One region of the Sporosarcina sp. So3-204 genome, then DNA from elsewhere that is predicted to be linked to it. Evidence: a T-box and tRNA genes for the amino acid it is inferred to sense, from the RefSeq annotation. Region 1 holds a T-box; the other regions hold tRNA genes.
The links. A T-box is a leader RNA that pairs with one kind of tRNA and senses whether it is charged. The one in region 1 lies ahead of serS (serine--tRNA ligase), so its partner is inferred to be a tRNA-Ser.
Positions count from the first base shown of each region.

Region 1 (9,775 bases):
CTTTTAGCTGGAGAACGTATGGCCGATCGAAGTCAATAATGAAGTGTAAACGTCTATAATTGTGATGAAAATCATGGTTATAGGCTTTTTTAGTTTATGTATTATTTGAAGCCTTATATTCATTAAGCATACTTGTATTAGTCGGCGGCATATACAATAATAAGAAGAGAAGACGAACTATTCAGAGGGGTGTGCAATGTTTATGACGTCTATAAAAGAGAGTCGGTCTGAAATAGGGAAAAATGAAGTACTCAATGCAGATGCAGCCACGCTTGCTAAAATGATTAAAGATAAAGAAATTACTTCACTTCAAGCAACCAAAATTTATATTGAACATATTAATAAAGTAAATCCAACTTTAAATTTTTTAGTGGAAAACAGATTTCAGGAAGCATTACAAGAAGCTACTGAAGCTGATCGATTAATAGCAAATAATCTTGCTGAAGGTAAATTATTGGGCGTCCCCATCAGTATGAAAGAGTCATTTCATGTAGCGGGAATGAAGACTACGGGTGGATTAATTCATCGCAAAGATTATATACAAGATGGAGATGCTAGCGTTGTTCAGAAGTTAAAAGATGAGGGCGCTATTATTATTGGAAAAACGAATACGCCAGCACTTTGTTTTTGTCAGGAGACGGATAATAACTTATATGGACGGACAAATAATCCTTGGAATTTAACAAGAACTGCAGGTGGATCTAGTGGTGGGGAAGCTGTAAGTATTGCGGTAGGCGGTGCTGCAGCTGGCATAGGTTCTGATATCGGCGGATCGATTCGCATACCAAGTCATTTTAATGGCGTTATTGGCTTTAAATCTGGCAATGCTCAAGTTTCATCAGAAGGTAGTTTTCCCGAAGAAGACCATTGGTTACAGCAGCGAATGCTAGGCATAGGACCAATTACAAAGTCGGTTAAAGATGCGAAGTTAATTTACAATATCATTGCTAAAGATCCGGTAGCTACTAAGAAGTTAGAGAATTTTACGGTTCATATGCTCTCGGAAACAAATTTTCCACTTTCTAATGAAACAAAGAAATTGCTTGAATCTATTGAGAATTTTGTCAGAGAACACTTTATTACAAAACAAAGTATTCCACCTTTTTTCAATGAAACAGCAACTATTTGGCAAGAAATTATGTCGATTAATGGTGCAAAGGAACATGCAAAACTTGCTTATGGGGAGAGACCTGTACGACCGATTCGTAGTTTCTTGGGTCAGAAATTTTCTGGTAAGTCAGAACTTCATCCTTATATGTCATGGGCACTAATTGGTACGTCATTATTCAAACCAAGTAAAAAACGTGTAAAAGAAATCGAAGAGTTTGTTACAAGTGGTGATAAAGTTTTAAGGGACTATTTAGAAGATAAGCTATTTATATTGCCTGTTTATCATACGGCTGCACAGCGACATGGACGTGTATATAAAGAGATATTCTCTATTAAGAAGACATACCAAACTTATTTACCTTTTATCGCTTATGCCAATGTGTGGGGGTTGCCCGCATTGACAATACCTGTGGGAACGGATGATGCTGGAATGCCAATTGGTGTGCAATTAATTAGTAAAAGCGGGAATGAAGATGCACTACTCCAACTTGGAGAAAAAATTGAAGAAGCGTTTAGAGGTTATTTACGTTGTGATTTTTAGTTTGGCATTCAAGGCTTCACACGGATCTATATATACAAAACCCTTTATATATAGATTAAGTTTATCCAATAACTTCAAATTAGGAAGTTATTTAGATTAATTGGTTATAGTTGCTGCTGCGAACGCTTACTTGCTAATAAAATTGTTTTATAGTAAAGTGAAAGTAATTATAATTTAAAATTCGAGACGAAGATGGGAAGCAGTAGCAAGTATGTATTTTCAAAGAGAACTGGCGGTTGGTGTAAGTCAGTAAATACATTTGTGAATCCGTCCCTGAGTAGCTGGGTTGAAAAAAGAGTAGACCTGTGCCGGTATTTGAGCCGTTATTTCAATGAAGAGGATCTGGATTTCTATTCCGGTCAATCAGGGTGGCAACGCGGGTAGCTCTCGTCCCTTTTTTAGGGGGTGTAGGCTATTTTTTTTGTCTGAATTTAAAGGAGGAATTATCGATGCTTGATATAAGAAATGTTCGTGCTAATTTTGAGGAAATTAAAGGAAAGCTTGCAAAACGCGGTGAAGACTTATCGGAGTTTGATAAATTCAGTGGCCTTGATGAAAAAAGAAGAGAGCTTCTTGCAAAAACAGAAGTTTTAAAAGCAGAGCGTAATAAAGTTTCTGGAGAAGTAGCACAATTGAAACGCAATAAAGAAAATGCGGACAACCTCATTTTACGCATGCGTGAAGTAGGCGATGAGATTAAACAATTGGACGATGAGCTTCGTGAAGTTGAAGAAGGTCTAAATTACGTTATGATGCGCGTCCCTAATATTCCGCATGATAGTGTTCCATTTGGTGATAGTGAAGATGACAATATTGAAGTCCGATCTTGGGGTGAAAAGAGAGCATTTGATTTCGAAGCTAAGCCGCATTGGGATTTAGGAACTGATCTCAATATTCTAGATTTTGAAAGAGCAGCAAAAGTAACGGGAAGCCGTTTCGTCTTTTACCGTGGACTTGGTGCACGTTTAGAGCGCGCGTTGATCAACTTTATGATGGATTTGCATTCAGACGAGCACGGTTATGAGGAAATTTTACCTCCCTATATTGTAAACCGTGAAAGTTTGAAAGGGACAGGCCAACTTCCAAAGTTTGAGGAAGACTTGTTTCATATAGAAGAAGAAGATTTCTTTTTAATTCCAACGTCAGAGGTGCCTGTGACAAACTTCCACCGTGATGAAATTTTAGAGGCTTCACAGTTGCCAATCGCATTCTCAGCTTATAGTGCAAATTTCCGTTCTGAAGCAGGTTCTGCTGGACGTGATACGCGCGGATTAATTCGCCAGCATCAGTTTAATAAAGTTGAGCTTGTGCGTATGGTTAAGCCAGAAGATTCTTACGCGGAGCTTGAAAAGTTAACAGGTCACGCTGAAAAAGTATTGCAGCTGTTGAACTTGCCATATCGTGTACTAAGCATGTGTACGGCAGACTTAGGATTTACGGCAGCGAAGAAATACGATATTGAAGTGTGGATTCCTACACAAAGCATGTATCGTGAAATTTCTTCTTGTTCAAATTTTGAGGACTTCCAAGCGAGACGTGCTCATATTCGTTATCGTAAAGAAGCCGGTGCAAAACCTGAATTTGTTCATACGTTGAACGGTAGCGGACTAGCAATCGGTCGTACAGTTGCAGCAATTCTAGAAAATTACCAGCAAGAAGATGGTTCAGTCATCATACCGGAAGTACTGCGTCCGTATATGGGTGGAAAAGAAAGAATTACAGTAAATAATTAAATTCTAATCAAAAAAACTCAGCTTCCGTATGATGGATGCTGAGTTTTTTTTTTTATTTGGTGGGTTGGAAGTCCCGATTTGCCGATATAAGTGTGATGAACGTCGATATAAGTTAAAAAGGTGCTGATATATGTATGGTTTGCGCTGATATAATGCACAAACTGTCCGATATCCTACGGTTTGGTGCTGATATATTATTCCTCGTCGCTAGTAGCCGCTTTTTTCAACAACTTTTTCCGCGCGCGGATACCTTTGAAAAATGAAGTAAGGATTTCTCCGCATTCGTCAGCAAGTACTCCTTCTGTAACTTCACATTCATGATTGAAACGAGAGTCATTGAGTAATTCATAAAAGGAATGAACACAACCACCTTTAGGATCTCTTGCTCCGTAAACAACGCGTGGAATACGTGATTGTAAAATCGCGCCTGCACACATCGGACAGGGTTCGAGTGTAACGTAAAGTGTTGTTTCTTCTAGACGCCAACTACCGACCGCACGGCAAGCATCTTGGATTGCAGATAGTTCTGCGTGAGTCGTTGCAAGTTGTGTTGTTTCCCGTAAATTATGTGCTCGAGCAATGACTTTTTCGTTATGAACGATGATTGCGCCGATAGGTACTTCACCAATTAATTGTGCTTTTTTTGCTTCTTCAAGTGCCAATAGCATAAATTTTCCATCAATTTTTAATAAATCCATATTCATCGCTCCTTATTGAATAGTGTAGCACGGTTCGTACTGTCTAGTCTCCAGGAGCCAGTTCCTCGAGTCGCTTCAATTTTGTTGATAAAGGGAAAATCACCTTTATCTACAAACTCTCCAGCGCTTGTCGGAACTACCGGGCTCCTTCCGCTTTTCGTACTGTCTAGTCTGCAGGAGCCAGTTCCTCGAGTCGCTTCGATTTTGTTGATAAAGGAAAGACCACCTTTATCTACAAACTCTCCAGCGCTTGTCGGAACTACCGGGCTCCTTCCGCTTTTCTATAATTGTTCCACGTGGAATAATCGCACTGTTATGGTAAAATGAATTGCAGCTGAAGATGAACTGAAGGAGAGATTTCCCATGAATAATCCGTTTATTGCAGTAGAAGGCCCAATAGGTGTAGGTAAGACCTCTTTATCTTTACAAATTGCGCAGTCACTGAATTACTACCTTGTAAAAGAAATTGTAGATGAAAATCCGTTCTTATCAAAATTTTACGAGGATATAGAAGCTTGGAGCTTTCAAACGGAAATGTTTTTCCTCTGTAATCGATATAAGCAACAAACAGACTTAAAGTATGAACTTCAAAATGGTAAGAAAACAGTTGTTGCAGATTATCATATATTTAAAAATCTCATTTTCGCAAAGCGAACGTTAGAGGATGCTGAATATAGAAAATACGAAGAAATATATAAGATATTGACGAAGGATTTGCCGTTTCCGAATATCGTCATCTATTTGTATGCAAGCCAAGAAACACTTTTAAAACGAATTGCTATGCGCGGGCGTGAGTTTGAAAAAGAGATGGATCCTGCCTATTTACTTCAATTAGCAACAGATTATGAAAAGTTTATCAATCAATTTGAGCAGGAACACCCCGAAATTCCAGTATTGCGTATAAACGGGGATAACTTTGATTTTATTCGAAATAAAAATGACTTACAGATTATTTTAGATGAATTGGTGCAAACGATTAAAAAGGAGGTTGTTAAATGAATTTACGTGAGAAGTATGGGATTCCTAGTAATGCTGTCATTACTGTAGCGGGAACAGTAGGGGTTGGAAAATCAACTATGACTAATGCGCTTGCAAATGCTTTGCAATTTAAAACATCTCTTGAAAAAGTGGATGAAAATCCTTATCTCGACCTTTTTTATGAAGATTTTAAAAAGTGGAGTTTCCATTTACAGATTTACTTTTTAGCAGAGCGTTTTAAAGAGCAAAAGCGCATCTTTGAATCAGGCGGTGGATTTGTACAAGATCGTTCAATTTATGAGGATACAGGGATATTTGCTAAAATGCACAAAGACGAGGGCACAATGGCGGCAATCGATTATGATACATATACGAATTTGTTTGAAGCGATGGTTATGACGCCCTTCTTTCCGAAGCCAGATGTGCTCGTTTACTTAGATGGTCCACTCGATGCAATTGTATCTCGCGTTGAAGAGAGAGGACGCGAGATGGAACAGCAGACACCAGTTACTTATTGGGAAGAGTTGTATCGTCGTTATGAGGAGTGGATTGCTTCATTTAATGTTTGTCCAGTACTTAGGTTAACGATTACTGATTATGATTTACTGGAAAACCCTCATGAAGTTGAAGTAATTATTAAACAAATAGGTGATTACTTTATAACACGATAAACCAACACCATGAATAGGATAGATTGTATGCACTTCCGGATATTAGGAGTGGAAAACAATTGAATCTATTTGGTGAGGATCTTTTTTATGATCCACTACAGCTACATTATTATCAACAACCTTCGAATAGTATTAGTAAGCAGGAGCTTGTGTTAATGAATCAAATGCGGAATCTCTGGCAACAGCATATTGCGTGGACGCGAACGACTATTAATAGTCTCATCTTTCATCTACCAGATACAGATGTTGTTGTTGAGCGTCTTGTGAAAACTGGGACGGATATCGGTGATTCACTCTTACCTTTTTACGGTGAGCTTGTGGCGCACACGTACAGTCAGTTGATGAAAGAACATATAGAGCTTGCAGGGGATTTGGTTAAAGCGATGATTGCGGGTAATCATAAAGAGTCCGTTGAAATTGAAAAGCATTGGTATCGAAATGGTGATGAAATTTCGCTGTTTATAAGTAGAATTAATCCATTTATCGACAGAGACGAAATTAGAGAGATGTTTTATGCGCATTTGAGGCTTATAAAGTCAGAAATTATTTACATCATGGATCATGACTTTAAAGCTGGCGTGACAGTATTTGATAAAATGATAGAACAAGGATTGGAAATGGCGGATATGCTATCAAGTACAATTCGACAGCAATTTGATATAAAATAAATATGATAAGTTCTTTTTACTATTGGTTGTCGTTTTGTAATAATCCACTACCAAATACAATTAAGTCAAAAATAATTCGTTTAGTTGAGCGATACAAAACTCAAAATCACACAACCTTTAGCAGGTTTTTAAACCCATTTATAGTGAGTAATTTGCATCTCATTTAGGTACTGCGCCCCGAAAGTTAGAGCTGAAAATCTAACTCTTGGGGTGTTTTTATATTGCTTTCTACCAAAATCACCGAAATTATTGTTTTGCTGAGTAGAATTGACGAGAGTAAAGGATAAATGTTAACAGAAGTTAAGGAATTTATGCTTTTTCTTGCAATCAGTATCCCAATGTTATTTATACAACTTCTTTTCTTGTTTTTGTTTTAATTTATTTGAAAAAAGGTTATAAAAAAATATTTAATAATACTGCACTTACTAGCATATTTCTTCTTCTTTTGTGGTTTGTCTTTAGTGTATAACAATTCGAGATAAACGATTATTAAACAAAGGGGTGCTTGATTGTTAAGGTTGGAGTTGTAAGAGGTTAATAAAAAACAAAAACGCTGAATTATTTTCAGTGTTTTTGTTTTGAATAAGTTTTATCTTTTATTTCTATTTCTATTTCCCTTCAAATTAACTACTTAATTAGCAATGCTTTAACACGAAAATGTAACCTTTGAATAATTGCTTTAAGTTGTTTGATACATATATCAATTTTAATATTAATTTTGTATTTTGTACCACTGAACTGAACTGATTAATTATAAAAAAGGTCGACTGTTTTGATTTTATTATTGATAAACTTAAAAAAGAATATGCATACTTAATGCAACAATGGGGATTGCAATTAATGTTCGTTGAATGAAACACACGACTAACTCCCAAAACTTAACGGGTAATCGAGTTGCCATCATAACGACAACAGTTTCTGACAAGAATATTACTTGCACCATTGATAATGCAGTAACAAAATACCGTGCCCCAATATCAAGAACGTCTATTTGATCTGCGATTAATAATACGGGTAAGAACATTTCTGCAAACCCTACTGGAATGGAAGGTGCAATTTCCTGAGCGTTAGGAACCCCGAGTACCATTAATAACGGAACAAAGGCTTGTCCAATCCATTTGAAGATTGGTGTATACTCTGCAATTACTAAACCTGAAATTCCTGCAGCTGCTATTAATGATAAAACTTTTGGAATGACTCTGAATCCATCTATGAGACTTAATTTTACTTCTTTATAAATACTTTCCGCTGTATAAGCCCTTTTTGCAGCACGCTCCAAACCTCGTTTAAACATGCCACTTTCAAACTTTGCTTCACTAGTTCGTTCTGCATTCGTTTGAATCTTGCCACTAAAGTACATATCCTCTTTTCTAGAAAGGGGCGGTATTCTGACCATAAAAATAGATACAATAAATGTGATAATTAAAGATGAAAAATAAACTTTTAAAAAGTGCTCACCTAAACCAGCAGTATTGATTACTAATAAAGCGAATCCAACGCTGACTGCACTGAATGAAGTTGCGATAAAAGCAGCTTCTCTTTTTGTATAGACATTCATTTTATATAATTTACTTGTAATAATTACTGCAATTGATGAAGAACTGACAAATGACGCAAGTGCATCAATCGCACTTTTTCCTGGAACTTTAAAGAGTGGCCTCATTAATGGTTCAAGAATAGAGCCTACAAAATCAATACCCCCGTAATTCAATAGAAAAGGCATAAAAAATGCACCAACTATAATAATCCATAATACCCCTAATACAATACTTGGGATGACAGTTCCACCTGTGCCGCCACCGACTATCCATTCAGGTCCTGTATATTGAGTGAAGGTGACATCTAATGTGTAAACGACTGTATAAAATGCTCCTAATAGATAGAAAAAGGGATGGAAAATGGAGTCGTGACCGTAGTAATTGGAAAAAAAAGTTCCATTCTTAGCCATAAACTTACCATAAATACCTACAATTGAATTAGCCACTGCTAGAGCAGCCACAAACCATAGTCCAACAATCCCTACTAAGTCGAGAAAGAAGTTATATATTGTACTGAATAAGATATCTGATTCACCATTTATTGTTATTGGTATGAAAAACACGAGAATAGCAATTGACGTAAATATAAATGATTTGGCTAACCCAATTTTATATTGCCTTTTCGTGATAGTAATCGTGTCTATATACCCTGGATCATCGCGATCAACAATTTCGATTGTTGGATCTAAGTTCTCACTAAAAGCTTGGTTTTTCTCACTAATAATTGCCCTCTCATTCATACAAGTAAACCTCCAGTAGTTTTAGTTTTCATATCTGGTAGTATGCAAAATTCAACTAAATAGGTTGTAGGTGATGAAGATAATGTTAATGGAATAGGGTAATGCCTCCTCCATTAACATTAAATAAAATATTATACTTGCAATGTTTTTATTTCTTGATTTTTCAACTCATTAAGTTCCTTTTCTTTTAAAATAAAACTAATAAAGTCAAGAACAATTCGAGCGCCTACTTGACTCGTGATTCCTGTAGGGTCGTATGGAGGTGATACTTCAACTAAGTCGAAACCAATCACACTACCTCTTTTTGCAATTCCTTCTATAAGCTCGTTCACTTCGTCATAATACAATCCACCTGGAGAGGGAGTTCCCGTTCCCGGTGCTAATGAAGGATCTAGTCCATCGATATCAATCGTTACATAGTAGTTCTCCCCTTCAGGAATTAACTCTAAGATTGATTCAATACCCATTTTTCTCATTTGTCGTGGAGATAAAATCTTGCTACCATATTCTCTCGCGGCGTCTACATCTTCTTTTATGCTGCTACTAATACCCCTGATTCCAAATTGGAACATTTTATCAACATGATCCATTTCTGCTAAACGACGAAGCGTACTGCCATGTCCGAATCTTTGTCCAGAGCGATGATCTGCCCAATCAAGATGAGCATCTATTTGAATTACGTGGAATGTTCCAACGTTATCGAGCGCTCTTCCAACAGGGATTGTAATTGAATGATCCCCACCAAGTACTACGGGAATTGCCCCTTTAGAGACGATTGTTCTAATAGACGCTTCAACATTATCAAAACTTTGTTCCAAATCTCCATGAACAATGTCAACGTCCCCACAATCCACAATCTTACAGTCGGGGCCTAAATACATAATATCTTTTTCAATATCATAAGCACCCTCCAAACCAAAACTATATAATGTTGAACCTTCTCGCATTCCACGTGGCCCCATCCTTGTGCCAGATTTCCATTGTGTTCCCATGTCGTAAGGAACACCTATAACCGCTACCTCAGCATCAAGTTCGTTGATATCTGTACATATTGGATATTTACCAAATGAGCAGATTCCTGTAAATGGTAAGTTAAGT
Region 1 is NZ_CM176485.1:21,774-31,548, forward strand. Features, by position in the region: gene pdxS (pyridoxal 5'-phosphate synthase lyase subunit PdxS) at 1-39, shown strand, start outside; gene AC3RV6_RS00080 (amidase) at 203-1,651, shown strand; T-box leader at 1,832-2,049, shown strand; gene serS (serine--tRNA ligase) at 2,101-3,384, shown strand; gene tadA (tRNA adenosine(34) deaminase TadA) at 3,579-4,082, opposite strand; gene AC3RV6_RS00095 (deoxynucleoside kinase) at 4,446-5,081, shown strand; gene AC3RV6_RS00100 (deoxynucleoside kinase) at 5,078-5,731, shown strand; gene AC3RV6_RS00105 (acetylglutamate kinase) at 5,791-6,399, shown strand; gene AC3RV6_RS00110 (YjiH family protein) at 7,193-8,677, opposite strand; gene speB (agmatinase) at 8,809-9,775, opposite strand, start outside.

Region 2 (9,775 bases), 1.0 Mb from region 1:
GTTCTGGAGAAGCTAAATAACCGAAAACATCATGAACATAAAATTAGTCATAAGAAATTGATGGAGAATGAAAAAGCTGTATCAAGTCCTGCAATCGCACCTTTCGATGCCACAGACTTCATAGAGTGCCGGGTTGATAAATATAGTACTGTAACAATCAACCAAAATCGTTATTCTGTTCCAGAAGGTCACGTAGGTAAGCATATAAAGGCTAAAGTAGGAGCAAAGAGAATTAAATTATTTATAGACGGAGAATTAGCAACTGAGCATTTACGTAGCTGGGGTTTACATCAGTGGATTATGAATATTAATCACTTTCTAAAAACATTTGAAAAGAAAAAAGGTGCCATAGCTCAAAGTGAATGTTTGAGGCAGGCACCAACGCAAATAAAAAACTTATACAATGACCATTATATCGGAAAAGAGAAAGAATTCATAGAGTTACTTCTTTACATAAAGGAAAATAACAGACTAGAAGAAGTTTTAAGTGCAGTTAATAAACTAAATAATATTAGATTAGGCTATGTAAGTACTGAACGAATCCTTTTCATCTGTGAGCAATCGCCAACGGCGAATATTGATGATTTAAATCGTGATGAAACGACAAACCAATCAGAAAACAATATGCGAGCATATGCAAATATGTTTGAGCAAACAGAGAAAGAAGGCGTTTATTGTGGATAAAAAAGAGAAAGTAATTGAGATGTGTAGGGAGCTTCGTCTCCCTAGTATTAGGAGTATGGCTAAAGATGAAACATCGTTTGAGAATCCTACTTTAGCATATGATGTGTTATATCAAGTGCTTGTACAGGAACAAAAAGATCGTTTCTTACGTGCAAAACAAAATCGAATCCGTGCAGCTAATTTTCCTCAAAGAAGGTTACTAGAAGAAATTGTTCACGATGCTTTACCTGATCAAGCAAAGCAAAAGTTGCCTCATTTAAAATCATTAGATTTTATCAAAGAAGGACAAAATTTAATTTTAACAGGATCTCCAGGCACCGGAAAAACTCACATTGCCATAGGACTTGGAATGGAAGCATGTCTCGCGGGATACAGAGTGTTTTTTGCGACAGTGCCTTCACTAGTGAACCAACTAAAAGAACATCGTTCAGAACGAACGCTTCGATCTTTTGAGATGAAATTTGAAAAATATGATTTGGTTATCCTTGATGAGTTAGGATATATTTCTTTTGATAAAGAAGGAGCAGAATTATTATTCTCGCATCTTTCCTTACGAGCAGGAAGAAAATCAACAATTATAACAAGCAATTTATCTTTTTTAAAATGGCAAGAGGTTTTTCATGATCCAGTATTAACCGCTGCATTAACAGATCGCTTAACTCATAAATCTCATGTTTTAAATATGAATGGGCCCTCTTTTAGAATGAAAGAAACGGAAGAATGGATGAAATCTGGTGCTAATTAACGTGGCTCAAAATTGAATTGCGAAATGGCTCACTTTTCACTTGCGAAATACATTACGTCCTTCAGGACGTAGATTATAAAGAGTGAATTGAACTACTTTCGTCCACTGTAGCAAAAGGGTATTAAGAATTCAGACTGCCTTATAGCAAAATTCTGTAAGAAATTGGTTGTACAATAAATGACGTTGGTGAAAGAAATTCCCCATCCCTTTAAAGGGAGATGAGGAGGATCTTCACTAACGTCATTTTTTATAAATATATTGGATAAGGTAATCCTACTACCCGCTGGTTTCCGTTCCAAGCGGACGCTTTCCGCGGGCACGGCTTCAGCCGCTTCCCTCGCTGTGCTCAGTCCAGGGTCTTCAGCTCGCGCTGTTCCCGCTGGAGTCGCCGCTTTCCACTTCAAGCAGCTCGAGGGTCTGGGTAAGATAAATTCCCTTTATATATAGAGAGAAAACAAGTGAAATTCCCTGTAGAATAAAAGTCGACCAAAACCATCATTCAGGAGGAAATTCACTTGTCGTGTTCTAATAGTATTAAATCTTTGCTTGATATTCAAGACCCAAATGTTATTTTTGATGAAGATTGTGTAAAAGAATGAACCTATAAAGGCAAACGGTGTAAATATATTTCCGGAAAATTAACCTATACTCCCACACATTGTGTGAAATGCGGTGTAAAAAACACCGACTTTACAATCTATAAAAACGGGACACAATTATCAAGAATTACCTTACCCATTACGGGTATAAATCCAACCTACCTACTTCTACAGAAACAACGTTTCATGTGCCAAGCCTGTCAAAGTAGTTTTACCGCTAAAACACCGATTGTTCAACGGAATTGTTTTATTTCACAAAATGTAAAAGTACAAGTCATATTAAAGTCTGCCGAAGCACAGTCGCTTACGTCTATCGCGAGGGATTGTTCAGTATCACCCGCAACCGTTCAACGGCAAATTAATCAAGCCGCAAAACAAATTATCCCACACTACAAGGCCCTACCTAAGCACCTTTCTTTTGATGAGTTCAAATACGCAAAAGGTGAAATGGCCTTCGAATATATAAATGCGGAATCAGGCGACATATTGGATATCCTAGATAGACGAGATAATCTTACGATTAAGAATCACTTTATTGTGAACTACAGTTTGACTGACCGTCAACATGTGGAAACCGTAACAATTGATATGAATGCGGGTTATGTAAGTGTGATTAAAGAATTATTTCCACGGGCGAAAATTATCATTGACCGATTCCATCTTGTTCAACTAATTAATTGCTCTATGAATAAATGTCGTATTCAGGTCATGAATCAGTTAAGAACGTCTAATGGGGATGATATGAAGAAATACCGTCGCCTTAAGCGTTATTGGAAACTATTATTAAAAAAACGTACAGAACTATCCAGCGTAGAATATAAGTATTATCCATTGTTTGGCCAACGTACAGGGCAAAGTATTGTAGATGAGATGTTAAATTATGATCCTGTACTAAAAGCGAACTATGAACTTTATCAAGAATTAATGGAATCCATGTCAAATAAGGACTTCGAAGCACTATTGTCCTGTTTAACAAATGCGGTTCCATCTGCAATTTCAAATTATATGAGAACAAGTTTAAAAACGTTGAGAAAACATCTTCCATTTATAGAAAACAGTTTTATTTACCCCTACAATAACGGAAGAATTGAAGGGAACAACAATAAAATCAAGGTATTGAATCGTGTCGCCTATGGATATAGAAACTTCCAGAACTATAGAAAACGGATTCTGTTACACTTCAAGTTAAAACCATCGGTTAAACAGCAGGAACAAGGAAAATCCCATTTTGACGCTGCGTAACATTTATGAGAATTTAATAGGCTTGAAAGTCTTTTGTCTATTTTTATGTAATTCACAAGTGCAATACTAGTTGTTTGTAGTGCAAGATGGCGACTCCAGCGGGAACAGCGCGAGCTGAAGACCCCACAGGAGCTTGCTTTGCACTGGACCCTTAAAATTGGACGCTATTTTTCTAAGCAGCTGATTCGAATATCATCCGATAGCCCGCTGGGCTTTTCCGATTCAATCTGGACTTGATTCTCAAATGATTATAGTAGTGGATATACTCCTCTAGTTCGTGTTTAAAGTGTTCAAGATTATCAAATTCCTGCAGGAACAGGAATTCATATTTAAGAATTCCAAAAAAGTTCTCGATGACGGCGTTGTCGTAACAGTTGCCTTTTCGAGACATGCTCTGTGTGATGTTGTTTTCCTTTAGTAGCTGACAATACTGCGGCATTCGATAATGCCAGCCTTGATCGGAATGGATCAAGAGCTTATCGTCTTCTTTTACGTATTCAAGTGACTGCTTCAACATTGTTTCCACCAAATCAAACGTAGGCCTCGATTGAAGCGTATAGGTAATGATTTCACCATTGAACAGGTCTAAAACAGGTGAGAGATATAATTTTTGTCCAAATAATTTAAATTCCGTAACGTCTGTCACCCATTTTTCGTTGGGTTTTCCTGCTTTGAAATTACGGTTCAAGACATTTGGAGCTGCTTTCCCAAATGCACCTTTATAGGATTTGTACTTCTTCATTCGGACAATACATTGAAGCCCCAGTTCTCGCATAATCCGAAGTACTTTCTTTTTGTTTATCGTGTGTCCTTTTTCGATCAGGACGTCGGTGATCCGGCGATACCCAAGGCGCCCTTTGTGTCGCTGGTAGATGAAGTTGATCCTTCTCTTCCACTTGCGATCGGGATCTGGCTGCTTGAAACTATTAATGATGTAGTAGTAGGTGCTTCTTACCATACCGGCTATCTTGACCATCTTGTTTACTGGGAATTCATGCCTTAGTTCAAATATTACTTTCGCTTTAATCTTTTTAGTGATTTTTCTTCCTGAACTAAGGCTTCCAGCTTTTTTAGATAGGCATTTTCCATACGAAGATATTCAAGTTCTTTTTTCATGGCGTCCTTTGACTGGTCGCCAAGATCTTTGGAAGTGGTTTTCTTTTGATTGCGAGATTTCATTGTAGAAGGCCCCTTTTCTTTCGTTTTAAAGGCACCTTCTCCAGCTGTCTCCCACTTTTTCTTCCACCTGCGGACCATACTAGGATCCGGGATATGGAAAATAGCCGATGCCTCTCGAACAGAGTAATCCGTGTCATTGATAAATTGAATTACTCTAAGTTTAAAGGCTTTTGGATAGTTTGTATAGGGAAAGTCAAACGCATTATCACCATGATGTCGAAACAGAAGCACCCAGTAACGAATTACAGAGTTGTCGACGCCAACCTGTCCTGCAAGATCTCGGTAACTAATATCTTCATGTTCGTAACGTTTGGCGACTAGAAGTTTAAATTCTTTAGTATACTTGGACACTTTTTTAGACCTCCTAATATTAGATGACGTGTCCAATATTAGGGGTGCAGCTCAGCTTTTCGCGACGAGGAGGCTGAAGCCGTGCCCGCGGAAAGCGTCCATCTGGAACGGAAAACAACGGGATACATGGAAGACTATATGAAAAAGGACTATCCTAAAAAATCAGCTTTACTGACTTCTTGGATAGCCCTACAATAACTAAGTTATGGTTGGCTATTATTCTTCACCAACTTCATTTGACAAAGAACCAAGAAATTTTGCATAAATTTTAAAATAGAAAAAACTGTTTTATTTACTGAGTATAATTCAGTAAATAAAACAGTTTTCATTTTTGTTCTAGTTCTTGTATTAATCCGTTACCTATATTACTTTCAAAGTCTGAATTCCGGCAGAGCATTTTCGATTAGTACCTCGAAAATTGCCTTAGTTTCAAAACTTCGTTTTGATAAGTAATTCAAGGTAGACTTTTCAACACAAGTTCTTGTTGAAAAGTCTCTAATGACCCCTACGGGATTCGAACCCGTGATACCGCCGTGAAAGGGCGGTGTCTTAACCGCTTGACCAAGGGGCCAATTTATATGGCGGAGAAGGAGGGATTCGAACCCTCGCACCGCTTACGCGATCTATACCCTTAGCAGGGGCACCTCTTGAGCCGCTTGAGTACTTCCCCATATAAATGGCTCCGCAGGTAGGATTCGAACCTACGACCGATCGGTTAACAGCCGATAGCTCTACCACTGAGCTACTGCGGAATGGTGGGCCTAAATGGACTCGAACCATCGACCTCACGCTTATCAGGCGTGCGCTCTAACCAGCTGAGCTATAGGCCCTAAATTTTGGAGCGGGTGAAGGGAATCGAACCCTCATTATCAGCTTGGAAGGCTGGAGTTTTGCCATTAAACTACACCCGCATAAATACTATGGCTCAGGACGGATTCGAACCGCCGACACAAGGATTTTCAGTCCTTTGCTCTACCGACTGAGCTACTGAGCCAAGTTTATGTAATAAAAATAATATGGCGGTCCCGACGGGAATCGAACCCGCGATCTCCTGCGTGACAGGCAGGCATGTTAACCGCTACACCACGGGACCATTTTGGTTGCGGGGACAGGATTTGAACCTGTGACCTTCGGGTTATGAGCCCGACGAGCTACCACTGCTCCACCCCGCGATAATTTTATAGAGTACAATTTAAATATATGTAGATTGAGTACTAGAAATACATAATACATTTTTAAATTGGTTGCGGGGACAGGATTTGAACCTGTGACCTTCGGATTATGAGCCCGACGAGCTACCACTGCTCCACCCCGCGATAATATCATATAAATATAATTTTTCTTTTAACCAGTAAGTGCATTTTAAAAATGGAGGAGGAAGAGGGATTCGAACCCCCGCGGGTTTTAACACCCCTGTCGGTTTTCAAGACCGATCCCTTCAGCCAGGCTTGGGTATTCCTCCATATGCATCTATAAATAATACTGGTGGACCTTGCAGGACTCGAACCTGCGACCGGACGGTTATGAGCCGTCTGCTCTAACCAACTGAGCTAAAGGTCCTTAAAGATGGCGGTGGAGGGAGTCGAACCCCCGACCTTACGGGTATGAACCGGACGCTCTAGCCAGCTGAGCTACACCGCCATTATAAAAATTAATTTAAAACAAATTTAAATTGGTGGAGCCTAGCGGGATCGAACCGCTGACCTCCTGCGTGCAAGGCAGGCGCTCTCCCAGCTGAGCTAAGGCCCCTTTGTTAAAGATCGGGAAGACAGGATTCGAACCTGCGACCCCTTGGTCCCAAACCAAGTGCTCTACCAAGCTGAGCTACTTCCCGATTATAAGACAAATAAAATTATGGTGCGCCCGGCAGAAGTCGAATCCACAACCTTCTGATCCGTAGTCAGACGCTCTATCCAATTGAGCTACGGGCGCATTATTACACGGTATAAATTTGGTGCCGAGAACCGGAATCGAACCGGTACGGTAGTTACCCACCGCAGGATTTTAAGTCCTGTGCGTCTGCCAGTTCCGCCACCCCGGCAAATAATTATATGGAGCGGAAGACGGGATTCGAACCCGCGACCCCGACCTTGGCAAGGTCGTATTCTACCACTGAACTACTTCCGCATATAAAAGTGCGGGTGAAGGGAGTCGAACCCCCACGCCCGAAGGCACTAGATCCTAAGTCTAGCGTGTCTGCCAGTTCCACCACACCCGCAAGATGCATTTACGACTCTTTCAAGTCATAAAATAGTGTGCCATGTAGGATTCGAACCTACGACCCTCTGATTAAAAGTCAGATGCTCTACCAACTGAGCTAATGGCACAAAAGTGGTGCCGGAGAAAGGACTTGAACCCTCAACCTACTGATTACAAGTCAGTTGCTCTACCAGTTGAGCTACTCCGGCTAAGTGAAAATACAATGAAGTTTATTTAAAACGGAATTCTATGTTTTAAAAAAATTGGTGGAGGATGACGGGCTCGAACCGCCGACCCCCTGCTTGTAAGGCAGGTGCTCTCCCAGCTGAGCTAATCCTCCTGGGTATAATTTAGAAATTATAAACATCTGTATCATTTTAAGAGTTATTACTATGTAATGAATATTACAAGCATGGCAACGTCCTACTCTTGCAGGGGGAAACCCCCAACTACCATCGGCGCTGAAGAGCTTAACTACCGTGTTCGAGATGAGAACGGGTGTGACCTCTTCGCTATCGCCACCATACTTATATTGTCTTTTTAAGACCTTATTCATCATACCACACTTAGCATAAATTGCAAGTACTAACTGAAAGAAAAAAATTATTCTTTCAAAACTGAATAAAACAGATAATTATTACAAATCAGGGGAATCAGCCCACTTGCTTCTTACGTTATTTGGTTAAGTCCTCGATCAATTAGTATCCGTCAGCTACATACGTCGCCGTACTTACACCCCGGACCTATCAACCTCATCATCTCTGAGGGATCTTACTTACTTGCGTAATGGGAAATCTCATCTCGAGGGGGGCTTCATGCTTAGATGCTTTCAGCATTTATCCCGTCCACACGTAGCTACCCAGCTATGCCTTTGGCAAGACAACTGGTACACCAGCGGTGTGTCCATCCCGGTCCTCTCGTACTAAGGACAGCTCCTCTCAAATTTCCTGCGCCCGCGACGGATAGGGACCGAACTGTCTCACGACGTTCTGAACCCAGCTCGCGTACCGCTTTAATGGGCGAACAGCCCAACCCTTGGGACCGACTACAGCCCCAGGATGCGATGAGCCGACATCGAGGTGCCAAACCTCCCCGTCGATGTGGACTCTTGGGGGAGATAAGCCTGTTATCCCCGGGGTAGCTTTTATCCGTTGAGCGATGGCCCTTCCATGCGGAACCACCGGATCACTAAGCCCGTCTTTCGACCCTGCTCGACTTGTAGGTCTCGCAGTTAAGCTCCCTTATGCCTTTGCACTCTGCGAATGATGTCCAACCATTCTGAGGGAACCTTTGGGCGCCTCCGTTACTCTTTAGGAGGCGACCGCCCCAGTCAAACTGTCCACCTGACACTGTCTCCTGCCCCGATAAGGGGCATGGGTTAGAAGTCCAATACAATCAGGGTAGTATCCCACCAACGCCTCCTCCGAAGCTAGCGCTCCGGATTCTAAGGCTCCTACCTATCCTGTACAGATTGCATCAGAATTCAATATCAGGTTACAGTAAAGCTCCACGGGGTCTTTCCGTCCTGTCGCGGGTAACCTGCATCTTCACAGGTACTATAATTTCACCGAGTCTCTCGTTGAGACAGTGCCCAGATCGTTACGCCTTTCGTGCGGGTCGGAACTTACCCGACAAGGAATTTCGCTACCTTAGGACCGTTATAGTTACGGCCGCCGTTTACTGGGGCTTCGGTTCAAAGCTTCGCTTGCGCTAACCTCTTCCCTTAACCTTCCAGCACCGGGCAGGCGTCAGCCCCTATACATCACCTTGCGGTTTTGCAGAGACCTGTGTTTTTGCTAAACAGTCGCCTGGGCCTATTCACTGCGGCTCTCTCGGGCTTTAACACCCTACCAGAGCACCCCTTCTCCCGAAGTTACGGGGTCATTTTGCCGAGTTCCTTAACGAGAGTTCTCTCGATCACCTTAGGATTCTCTCCTCGCCTACCTGTGTCGGTTTGCGGTACGGGCACCTCCCGCCTCGTTAGAGGCTTTTCTTGGCAGTGTGAAATCAGGGACTCCAGGGAATAATTCCCCTCGCCATCACAGCTCAATGTTATAGAAATGGGATTTGCCTCATTTCACACCTCACTGCTTAGACGCGCATAACCAACAGCGCGCTCACCCTATCCTACTGCGTCCCCCCATTACTCAAACGGCGGGGAGGTGGTACAGGAATATCAACCTGTTATCCATCGTCTACGCCTTTCGGCCTCAACTTAGGTCCCGACTAACCCTGAGCGGACGAGCCTTCCTCAGGAAACCTTGGGCATTCGGTGGAAGGGATTCTCACCCTTCTTTCGCTACTCATACCGGCATTCTCACTTCTAGGCGCTCCACTAGTCCTTACGGTCTAACTTCGACGCCCCTAGAACGCTCTCCTACCACTCACATCTAAGATGTAAGTCCACAGTTTCGGTGCTCTGTTTAGCCCCGGTACATTTTCGGCGCAGCGCCACTCGACCAGTGAGCTATTACGCACTCTTTAAATGATGGCTGCTTCTAAGCCAACATCCTGGTTGTCTGGGCAACGCCACATCCTTTTCCACTTAACAGAGACTTTGGGACCTTAACTGGTGGTCTGGGTTGTTTCCCTCTCGACTATGAATCTTATCACCCACAGTCTGACTCCCAAACATAAATCATCGGCATTCGGAGTTTGTCTGAATTCGGTAACCCGGGATGGGCCCCTAGTCCAAACAGTGCTCTACCTCCGAGATTCTAAAGTTTGAGGCTAGCCCTAAAGCTATTTCGGAGAGAACCAGCTATCTCCAGGTTCG
Region 2 is NZ_CM176485.1:2,790,786-2,800,560, forward strand. Features, by position in the region: gene istA (IS21 family transposase) at 1-684, shown strand, start outside; gene istB (IS21-like element helper ATPase IstB) at 677-1,429, shown strand; gene AC3RV6_RS13680 (ISL3 family transposase) at 2,056-3,270, shown strand; one part of gene AC3RV6_RS13685 (IS3 family transposase) at 3,443-4,332, opposite strand; one part of gene AC3RV6_RS13685 (IS3 family transposase) at 4,332-4,800, opposite strand; tRNA gene AC3RV6_RS13690 (tRNA-Glu) at 5,300-5,371, opposite strand; tRNA gene AC3RV6_RS13695 (tRNA-Ser) at 5,380-5,470, opposite strand; tRNA gene AC3RV6_RS13700 (tRNA-Asn) at 5,478-5,552, opposite strand; tRNA gene AC3RV6_RS13705 (tRNA-Ile) at 5,554-5,630, opposite strand; tRNA gene AC3RV6_RS13710 (tRNA-Gly) at 5,638-5,711, opposite strand; tRNA gene AC3RV6_RS13715 (tRNA-Phe) at 5,722-5,794, opposite strand; tRNA gene AC3RV6_RS13720 (tRNA-Asp) at 5,818-5,893, opposite strand; tRNA gene AC3RV6_RS13725 (tRNA-Met) at 5,898-5,972, opposite strand; tRNA gene AC3RV6_RS13730 (tRNA-Met) at 6,042-6,116, opposite strand; tRNA gene AC3RV6_RS13735 (tRNA-Ser) at 6,170-6,262, opposite strand; tRNA gene AC3RV6_RS13740 (tRNA-Ile) at 6,284-6,360, opposite strand; tRNA gene AC3RV6_RS13745 (tRNA-Met) at 6,368-6,441, opposite strand; tRNA gene AC3RV6_RS13750 (tRNA-Ala) at 6,474-6,549, opposite strand; tRNA gene AC3RV6_RS13755 (tRNA-Pro) at 6,561-6,634, opposite strand; tRNA gene AC3RV6_RS13760 (tRNA-Arg) at 6,656-6,732, opposite strand; tRNA gene AC3RV6_RS13765 (tRNA-Leu) at 6,753-6,841, opposite strand; tRNA gene AC3RV6_RS13770 (tRNA-Gly) at 6,853-6,927, opposite strand; tRNA gene AC3RV6_RS13775 (tRNA-Leu) at 6,937-7,018, opposite strand; tRNA gene AC3RV6_RS13780 (tRNA-Lys) at 7,055-7,127, opposite strand; tRNA gene AC3RV6_RS13785 (tRNA-Thr) at 7,133-7,208, opposite strand; tRNA gene AC3RV6_RS13790 (tRNA-Val) at 7,264-7,339, opposite strand; rRNA gene rrf (5S ribosomal RNA) at 7,410-7,525, opposite strand; rRNA gene AC3RV6_RS13800 (23S ribosomal RNA) at 7,678-9,775, opposite strand, start outside.
Region 2: it has a tRNA-Ser gene. The T-box ahead of serS (serine--tRNA ligase) is inferred to sense a tRNA for this amino acid. The anticodon was not compared.

Region 3 (9,775 bases), 760 kb from region 1:
AGAATGCGGAGCCGCAGCGAAAGCGAGTCTTAATAGGGCGAATTAGTATGAGGTCGTAGACCCGAAACCAGGTGATCTACCCATGTCCAGGGTGAAGGTAAGGTAATACTTACTGGAGGCCCGAACCCACGTATGTTGAAAAATGCGGGGATGAGGTGTGGGTAGCGGTGAAATTCCAATCGAACCTGGAGATAGCTGGTTCTCTCCGAAATAGCTTTAGGGCTAGCCTCAAACTTTAGAATCTCGGAGGTAGAGCACTGTTTGGACTAGGGGCCCATCCCGGGTTACCGAATTCAGACAAACTCCGAATGCCGATGATTTATGTTTGGGAGTCAGACTGTGGGTGATAAGATTCATAGTCGAGAGGGAAACAACCCAGACCACCAGTTAAGGTCCCAAAGTCTCTGTTAAGTGGAAAAGGATGTGGCGTTGCCCAGACAACCAGGATGTTGGCTTAGAAGCAGCCATCATTTAAAGAGTGCGTAATAGCTCACTGGTCGAGTGGCGCTGCGCCGAAAATGTACCGGGGCTAAACAGAGCACCGAAACTGTGGACTTACATCTTAGATGTGAGTGGTAGGAGAGCGTTCTAGGGGCGTCGAAGTTAGACCGTAAGGACTAGTGGAGCGCCTAGAAGTGAGAATGCCGGTATGAGTAGCGAAAGAAGGGTGAGAATCCCTTCCACCGAATGCCCAAGGTTTCCTGAGGAAGGCTCGTCCGCTCAGGGTTAGTCGGGACCTAAGTTGAGGCCGAAAGGCGTAGACGATGGATAACAGGTTGATATTCCTGTACCACCTCCCCGCCGTTTGAGTAATGGGGGGACGCAGTAGGATAGGGTGAGCGCGCTGTTGGTTATGCGCGTCTAAGCAGTGAGGTGTGAAATGAGGCAAATCCCATTTCTATAACATTGAGCTGTGATGGCGAGGGGAATTATTCCCTGGAGTCCCTGATTTCACACTGCCAAGAAAAGCCTCTAACGAGGCGGGAGGTGCCCGTACCGCAAACCGACACAGGTAGGCGAGGAGAGAATCCTAAGGTGATCGAGAGAACTCTCGTTAAGGAACTCGGCAAAATGACCCCGTAACTTCGGGAGAAGGGGTGCTCTGGTAGGGTGTTAAAGCCCGAGAGAGCCGCAGTGAATAGGCCCAGGCGACTGTTTAGCAAAAACACAGGTCTCTGCAAAACCGCAAGGTGATGTATAGGGGCTGACGCCTGCCCGGTGCTGGAAGGTTAAGGGAAGAGGTTAGCGCAAGCGAAGCTTTGAACCGAAGCCCCAGTAAACGGCGGCCGTAACTATAACGGTCCTAAGGTAGCGAAATTCCTTGTCGGGTAAGTTCCGACCCGCACGAAAGGCGTAACGATCTGGGCACTGTCTCAACGAGAGACTCGGTGAAATTATAGTACCTGTGAAGATGCAGGTTACCCGCGACAGGACGGAAAGACCCCGTGGAGCTTTACTGTAACCTGATATTGAATTCTGATGCAATCTGTACAGGATAGGTAGGAGCCTTAGAATCCGGAGCGCTAGCTTCGGAGGAGGCGTTGGTGGGATACTACCCTGATTGTATTGGACTTCTAACCCATGCCCCTTATCGGGGCAGGAGACAGTGTCAGGTGGACAGTTTGACTGGGGCGGTCGCCTCCTAAAGAGTAACGGAGGCGCCCAAAGGTTCCCTCAGAATGGTTGGACATCATTCGCAGAGTGCAAAGGCATAAGGGAGCTTAACTGCGAGACCTACAAGTCGAGCAGGGTCGAAAGACGGGCTTAGTGATCCGGTGGTTCCGCATGGAAGGGCCATCGCTCAACGGATAAAAGCTACCCCGGGGATAACAGGCTTATCTCCCCCAAGAGTCCACATCGACGGGGAGGTTTGGCACCTCGATGTCGGCTCATCGCATCCTGGGGCTGTAGTCGGTCCCAAGGGTTGGGCTGTTCGCCCATTAAAGCGGTACGCGAGCTGGGTTCAGAACGTCGTGAGACAGTTCGGTCCCTATCCGTCGCGGGCGCAGGAAATTTGAGAGGAGCTGTCCTTAGTACGAGAGGACCGGGATGGACACACCGCTGGTGTACCAGTTGTCTTGCCAAAGGCATAGCTGGGTAGCTACGTGTGGACGGGATAAATGCTGAAAGCATCTAAGCATGAAGCCCCCCTCGAGATGAGATTTCCCATTACGCAAGTAAGTAAGATCCCTCAGAGATGATGAGGTTGATAGGTCCGGGGTGTAAGTACGGCGACGTATGTAGCTGACGGATACTAATTGATCGAGGACTTAACCAAATAACGTAAGAAGTAAGTGGGCTGATTCCCCTGATTTGTGAAGATTATCTGTTTTATTCAGTTTTGAGTGAATAAAAAATATTTATATTTTAATTTCGCTTGACATTTATTGTAAGTTTGTTATAATTAATCATGTTGTGTGTAAAACAGTTCAGTGGCGATAGCGAAGAGGTCACACCCGTTCCCATCTCGAACACGGTAGTTAAGCTCTTCAGCGCCGATGGTAGTTGGGGGTTTCCCCCTGCAAGAGTAGGACGTTGCTGGTCTGTTTTAAACAAATTTAATTTAATTATACAGTTTGTTATATACTATTCCGCAGTAGCTCAGTGGTAGAGCTATCGGCTGTTAACCGATCGGTCGTAGGTTCGAATCCTACCTGCGGAGCCATATTGGAGAGCTGTCCGAGTGGCCGAAGGAGCACGATTGGAAATCGTGTAGGCGGTTTACGCTGTCTCAAGGGTTCAAATCCCTTGCTCTCCGCCAAAGTCGTATCAGTTTATTATTAATTAAGGCCCCTTGGTCAAGCGGTTAAGACACCGCCCTTTCACGGCGGTATCACGGGTTCGAATCCCGTAGGGGTCATTAAGGCTTTATCAACGCGTAATCTGCGTTGAAAATAGCCTACCTTGAAGCACTAATCAAAACTAAGTTTTGTTAGTTGAGGCAGTTTTCGAGGCAATAATCGAAAATGTACTTGCCGGAAAACTTCACAAAGAAAAACATTCAAAAGGTATCTTTTGAAATGGATTTCAAATAACACCCAGGAGGATTAGCTCAGCTGGGAGAGCACCTGCCTTACAAGCAGGGGGTCGGCGGTTCGAGCCCGTCATCCTCCACCATTTTAATTAGTATTAGTTTTATTATTATCGCGGGGTGGAGCAGTGGTAGCTCGTCGGGCTCATAATCCGAAGGTCACAGGTTCAAATCCTGTCCCCGCAACCAAATAGGTCCCGTAGTGTAGCGGTTAACATGCCTGCCTGTCACGCAGGAGATCGCGGGTTCGATTCCCGTCGGGACCGCCATTTTTTTAAATAATAATATGTGGCTCAGTAGCTCAGTCGGTAGAGCAAAGGACTGAAAATCCTTGTGTCGGCGGTTCGAATCCGTCCTGAGCCACCATTTAAATACAATAAAATAAGTAGCCGGAGTAGCTCAACTGGTAGAGCAACTGACTTGTAATCAGTAGGTTGAGGGTTCAAGTCCTTTCTCCGGCACCATTTCTTATAGTATAAGCTACGCAGTAATGTGAAGCTTATCGCAGCTCTTTATAAAATTGAGAGAAGCACGAGTAGAATAATAAAGCTGACGCAGTATTATGAAGCTTATTGCAATTATAATATGGTGGGGTAGCGAAGTGGCTAAACGCGGCGGACTGTAAATCCGCTCCCTACGGGTTCGGCAGTTCGAATCTGCCCCCCACCACCAACTTTTCAAAAAACTGTTGGATAAAGTGAGAGCTTTTAAGAATTAATTTTATGTATATTATTATTAATGCTTTAATATAATATTTATATTACAGGGGTATAGTTCAATGGTAGAATAAAGGTCTCCAACACCTTCGATGTGGGTTCGAATCCTACTACCCCTGCCATTTTTATGTTTTATTATGGCGGTTGTGGCGAAGTGGTTAACGCATCGGATTGTGATTCCGACACTCGGGGGTTCAATTCCCCTCATCCGCCCCATTTAAATTAAATACTTATATTATGGCGGTTGTGGCGAAGTGGTTAACGCATCGGATTGTGATTCCGACATTCGGGGGTTCAATTCCCCTCATCCGCCCCATTAGATTTTTGGGGTATAGCCAAGCGGTAAGGCAACGGACTTTGACTCCGTTACTCGTTGGTTCGAATCCAGCTACCCCAGTAAAGTTCGCGGAAGTAGTTCAGTGGTAGAATACGACCTTGCCAAGGTCGGGGTCGCGGGTTCGAATCCCGTCTTCCGCTCCATTTAAATTATGGCGGCATAGCCAAGCGGTAAGGCATGGGTCTGCAACACCTTTACCACCGGTTCGATTCCGGTTGCCGCCTCCATATTGAACTTATTTATAAAACTAAATATATATTGTTAAGCCCGAGTGGTGGAATGGCAGACACGTCGCACTCAAAATGCGATGCCGCGAGGCGTGCCGGTTCAAGTCCGGCCTCGGGTATAGCCTGGTCTTTTCTAGTCAAGTTGAGAAAGGCCTATAGCATCTACAAACGTTGATAACACAGCGTTTGTAGATGCTTTTTATTTTGGCTGAATACGATAGGTTTTGAAGACTTTATGCACAAATTCTGCACAAGGATTACATAAACATGTTCTCAAAGATCGAAATTGTTTCTTCTTTATCTTTTTCTCTCATCTCATCTAAGGTTTGCGAATAGGTCTTCCAAGTTGTCTCTACATCCTTATGTCCAAGTCATTCGCACATAGTTCATAGAAACCTTTTGATTGGATTCACCACAATATAGAAGCACACTTGCATGTGTGTGACGTAAGCCGTGCACATTGGGTATTACTTATGATATCCTGGTAGTAGAACAATGGTGTTGATTAGGCACTGTGAAAACTTGATAATCTATCTGGACTTCGATTGCTAGTCGTTGGCAAGCAACATGAAAACCTAATCAGAGTATTTAGGAAGAAGAGTGTGAGTAGTAATACTTACCGCTCTTCTTTTTCATTTTTAAAAAAGTTGATTAATGATGATGAATAAATCAGTGTTATTTGAAGAACAAAAAAAATTCCTATTCGGAGCTTAATATAGTGTTGCATGAGCATCTCACGAAATGTGTTGAACTCCTTTCATTTAAAGTAGTTGTACACTAATACCTTCAGAATTTTAATAATGGTATAATTAAAATACAGAAATAAGGGTGGTGGTGTACATGAGCCACTTAATAGAAAAGATGACATATGAATATTTAGAGGATTTTTTGGTTCGTTTAGCACATCATTCAAGTGCAATTGAGGGTAATACAATTACGTTACCAGAAACAGTGACAATCATACTAAATGACACGCTTCCAAATAACGCAAACATAACTAGAAGAGAATTTTACGAAGTATATTCTCACCAACAAGCATTTGAGTATCTTGTGCATTCGATAGAAAATAATAAACCTTTATCAGTCTCTATCATAAAAGAGATATATGAAAAGTTAACGGATTGGTTGCAACATGATAAAGGGCAATTTAAAACTGAGGATAATTATATAAAAGGGGTAGAATTCTCAAGGGAATCACCTGAACAAGTACCACAATTAATGGATTAGTTAATTGGAAACTTGAATTATCATTTGGAAAATGTAGGAACGTTGAAGTTTATAAAAATGCTGCGAAACGTCTCAAAAATATAAAGAAAAAGCATCAATGAAATCAATTATGATTTCATTGATGCTTTTTTAAGAATGAAGCTTAGCTTACTTCACAATCGCCCCCGAATGCTTAAGGCATAACCGGCTGTTCATCTTTTACATGAATCACTTCAAAGCGTTCACAAACAAGAAGCATATCCTCCGAAAATTCAAGTTCAATCGAATTTAGTTCTTTTCTAAAGAATTCCTCATGTGCTTCCCACCAATATCGGTAAGTCCTATCTCCTTCGCCTTCCGCAATAGCAAATACCTCACTGACCTTATTCATTGGAGTTATCGTAACTTCTACAGTCTTAGTGATTGCTACGGGTTTATCGTCACTGTTTAAAATAATATTGTAAGCTTCCGTTGCTGGAAGTGGTTCATTCTCAAGTTCATAGAAAATGTGACCTGAACATGTTGCAGTTTTAATGCCGTCAACTACTAAACCTGCAAGGTAATCAGGTGAAACCCCGAATTGCCATGAACTAACAGATTGTGGTTTTTCTTGATTCCCCCAATATTCATCCCAGTATGCTTGTGTAGCTTGATTCATAATTATTACCCCCGTTAGTTTTATCTTTATCGAACTAAATGGCCCGATTTTAGTACGATCCTTATTAAATAATCAGCACCCTTATCTAGCATAAACAATTCACTATTCTCCTATGTACCTCTGGATAGTCTACACTTAGTTAGACAATAAAATTAAGGGCATGTAGAATCATACAAAAGAAGTGAGGAGATCTACTATGTCCAGCAAAAAGAAGAACTATTTCAACAGATTTTAAAAAAAAAGTCGTCGCGCTCTATTAAAATGGGAAAAGCCGACAAGCGATCACCGAGGAATATCAATTAAAGCCATCTGCATTGGATAGATGGATCAAACAATTTAAGGCGTCTGGTTCTTTCAAAGAGAAAGACAACAGAACTGCAGAAGAACAAGAAGTAATTGAACTACGTAAGCGAAATAAACAACTTGAAATGGAAGTTGATATTTTAAAGCAAGCAGCGCTGATCATGCGACGAAAATAGAGGATATTCAAAAGAATCGCCACAAATATTCGGTATCAGCAATGTGTAAAATCCTTCAAATCGCACGTAGTACCTTCTATTATGAAACTGAAATATCCGCTCAAAAAGAACAAGAAAAATTAGAAGAAGAACGCCTATTAAAAGAACATATTACGAAAGTTTTTAATAACAATCACAAAGTGTATGGCACTCGAAAAATAAAGATTGAATTAGATAAAGAGGAAGCATTATTTCCAGTCTCCAGACGTCGAATTGGACGTTTAATGAGCGCGCTAGGCCTTGAATCAAAGTATGCCGAACCATCTTATAAACCAATGGCGACAAGCTCTAATGAAGAATCTATTCGAGATGTATTAAACCGAGAATTTGAAGTGGACAAAGAAATGTCCGTGTTAGTCAGCGACTTAACGTATGTAAAAGTAGGACGCCGCTGGTATTATGTTTGTTTTTTAATTGATTTATATAATCGTGAAATTGTCGGGTGGAGCGTTGGTGCACAAAAGACGCAGCCCTAGTTCAACGTGCCTTCGATTCAGTTAACTATCCATTGGGAAGTGTGAACTTGTTTCATACAGACCGCGGTTTAGAATTTTAAAACGTTGGAATCGATGAGCTATTAAGTGATTACAAAATTACGAGATCTCTTAGCCAAAAGGGAAACCCTTATGATAATGCGGTGGCAGAAGCCACATTCAAGATTTTAAAAATTAAATTGATTAACGGCGCGAAATATCAAACGCTTGATAACTTCGATAGACCAATGGCATTACTTAAAATGAAAATGTTTTTTGCTGGAAGGTTTACTCCTTCTAATAGAGTGGATGTACAAAAGATGTTTTTTATTAATATTCATTAAAGCGGTTCAATCTTTTCTCAAATCATTTGTGGTTCTCTCCAAAATGATAGGATTAAGGATTGAATTACAGACAGAGGAAGTTGTTTCCTTCATGTATATTAATAATCTCTGTGTTATGATAGTAGGCTAAACTAAAACTTGTCGGTGCAAGGGGAAAAATAGTCTCCAAACCGCAAATTAAATATATAAAAGAGGAGGAATCATAAGGTGATTATTCATCCAATCAAAGCCTTTTCTGATAATTATATATGGTGCATTCAAGAAGAAACAGAGGCAGTTGTGGTTGATCCAGGAAAAGCAAGAGTTGTCCTTGATTACCTTGAAGAAAAGCAGCTTCGTTTGGCGGCCATACTTTTAACTCATATGCATGAAGATCATACCGGCGGGGTACGGGAGATTCTAGCCAGTCATCCGGAAAGTCTTGTTTATGGACCGGAAGAAACGAAAGACTTGGTGAATAGCGTTGTAAAGGAAGGGGACTTCTTTAACTTGTTGGGCCAAACTTTCCAAGTCTACGAATCAGGAGGCCATACGCAAGGCCATATCAGTTTTTTAATGGACAATAATCTCTTTTGCGGGGATGCCTTGTTTTCAGCTGGATGCGGTCGGGTTTTTACCGGCAATTACGAAGCTCAATATGAAACTTTGCAGAAATTTAAGCGCTTAGATAATGATATAAGTGTTTATCCCGGTCACGAGTATACCGATACTAATTTACGTTTTGCATACGACATGCATCCGGAAAATAAAAAAATTTCCAAATCATTGGAAGAAGTCCAGGAATTGCGTGCTAAAGGACAGCCAACACTTCCGACAACAATCGGCAGGGAGAAGGAAATAAACCTTTTTCTGCAAGCAGAAACATTGGAGGACTTTATCGAATTGCGTAAAGCCCGTGATGACTTCTAGAACAATTACTGGGTTGCTTTTTGCCGAATGATATATAACGAAAATTGAAAAGACAAGAATTATAAAAAAGGTACAGTACCTTCCAGGAAGAAATCGCATCAAGTGTACTTATATAGTATCTATGATAAGATAAGATCAATAAAATTATGGAGGATGATACAATGAACCAAGTGCTCGTTGAAATTTGTTTACGTGTTAGAGACATTGATGCTACTTTAGATTTTTATACTGAGCTTTTTGATTTTGAAGTAGCCAGTCGCAGAGAATTCCCTGATGATAAATTTGATTTAATCTATCTAAATTCACCAGGTTCTTCAGTACAAATAGAACTTACTTATAATTATGATGCAGATCCATATGTTATAGGAGATGGCTTCAGTCATTTAGGCGTAACAGTAAATGATTTAGAAGAAATGCATGAAATTTGTAAAGCTTCTTCTTATGAAACAGGTGAATTGAGAGGACTTTCAGGTGGAACACCTTCTTACTTCTTTGTTACTGACCCTGACGGCTATAGAATCGAAGTAAAGCGTAAGAACTAAAACGTTCTAAATACAAAAATAATTGTAAAAAGCCTAACCCTCGACCCTCTAATTACAAAACAGAGAAACGAGGTTTAGGCTTTTATTATTATGTCGTGTCATTTCTCGTTAGGAGAGTGACTGTTTCAATATGATTTGTTTGCGGAAACATATCGACAGGCTGTATGCCTTTAACTTGATATCCGTGTTCAACTAAAAATGCTAAATCTCTCGCCTGTGTTTCTGGATTGCAAGAAATATAAACGACTTTTTCGGCTTTAGTTTTCACATAGAAGTTAGAAACGCTTCGTCGCTACCTGCTTGGAGTATCCATAATGACTGCAACAACCGCTTCGTTTTTTATTGCCAGTTTGACCATGAATTTCCCAGCATCTGCTCGGTGAAAACGTACGTTGTTAATGTTATTCCGTTTTGCATTCATAACCACGTCTTTTACACCATCATTATTGATTTCTACTCCAATAACTTCTTTGACTTGATCAGCAACGATTAAAGAAATTGTTCCAATTCCTGAATAAGCATCGATTATTTTTTCATGCCCTTTAAAATCAGCCATCTCTATCGCTTTTTTATACAAAACTTCTGTCTGTGTTGGATTGATTTGATAAAATGATTTTGATGAAATTCGAAAACGCAGCCCACAAAGGATGTCCTCGATAAATCCTTTCCCATAGATAACGGATTCGGTTTCCCCTAAAATCATGGATGGATGTATCTTTCTTATTTACATTTTAAATGCCCGTTATTATTTGAGGATGTTTCTTCTTCAAAATACTGACAAAGTTTTTCCTGCCATGGAACATAGAGTCCGATA
Region 3 is NZ_CM176485.1:3,046,125-3,055,899, reverse strand. Features, by position in the region: rRNA gene AC3RV6_RS15135 (23S ribosomal RNA) at 1-2,278, shown strand, start outside; rRNA gene rrf (5S ribosomal RNA) at 2,429-2,544, shown strand; tRNA gene AC3RV6_RS15125 (tRNA-Asn) at 2,591-2,665, shown strand; tRNA gene AC3RV6_RS15120 (tRNA-Ser) at 2,670-2,761, shown strand; tRNA gene AC3RV6_RS15115 (tRNA-Glu) at 2,789-2,860, shown strand; tRNA gene AC3RV6_RS15110 (tRNA-Val) at 3,042-3,117, shown strand; tRNA gene AC3RV6_RS15105 (tRNA-Met) at 3,146-3,220, shown strand; tRNA gene AC3RV6_RS15100 (tRNA-Asp) at 3,225-3,300, shown strand; tRNA gene AC3RV6_RS15095 (tRNA-Phe) at 3,322-3,397, shown strand; tRNA gene AC3RV6_RS15090 (tRNA-Thr) at 3,420-3,495, shown strand; tRNA gene AC3RV6_RS15085 (tRNA-Tyr) at 3,619-3,703, shown strand; tRNA gene AC3RV6_RS15080 (tRNA-Trp) at 3,796-3,869, shown strand; tRNA gene AC3RV6_RS15075 (tRNA-His) at 3,888-3,963, shown strand; tRNA gene AC3RV6_RS15070 (tRNA-His) at 3,988-4,063, shown strand; tRNA gene AC3RV6_RS15065 (tRNA-Gln) at 4,073-4,144, shown strand; tRNA gene AC3RV6_RS15060 (tRNA-Gly) at 4,153-4,227, shown strand; tRNA gene AC3RV6_RS15055 (tRNA-Cys) at 4,238-4,311, shown strand; tRNA gene AC3RV6_RS15050 (tRNA-Leu) at 4,350-4,430, shown strand; gene AC3RV6_RS15045 (Fic family protein) at 5,152-5,538, shown strand; gene AC3RV6_RS15040 (ASCH domain-containing protein) at 5,711-6,175, opposite strand; gene AC3RV6_RS15035 (hypothetical protein) at 6,490-6,654, shown strand; gene AC3RV6_RS15030 (IS3 family transposase) at 6,696-7,169, shown strand; gene gloB (hydroxyacylglutathione hydrolase) at 7,718-8,419, shown strand; gene gloA (lactoylglutathione lyase) at 8,581-8,961, shown strand; partial or broken gene rlmD (23S rRNA (uracil(1939)-C(5))-methyltransferase RlmD) at 9,050-9,664, opposite strand; gene AC3RV6_RS15010 (hypothetical protein) at 9,693-9,775, opposite strand, start outside.
Region 3: it has a tRNA-Ser gene. The T-box ahead of serS (serine--tRNA ligase) is inferred to sense a tRNA for this amino acid. The anticodon was not compared.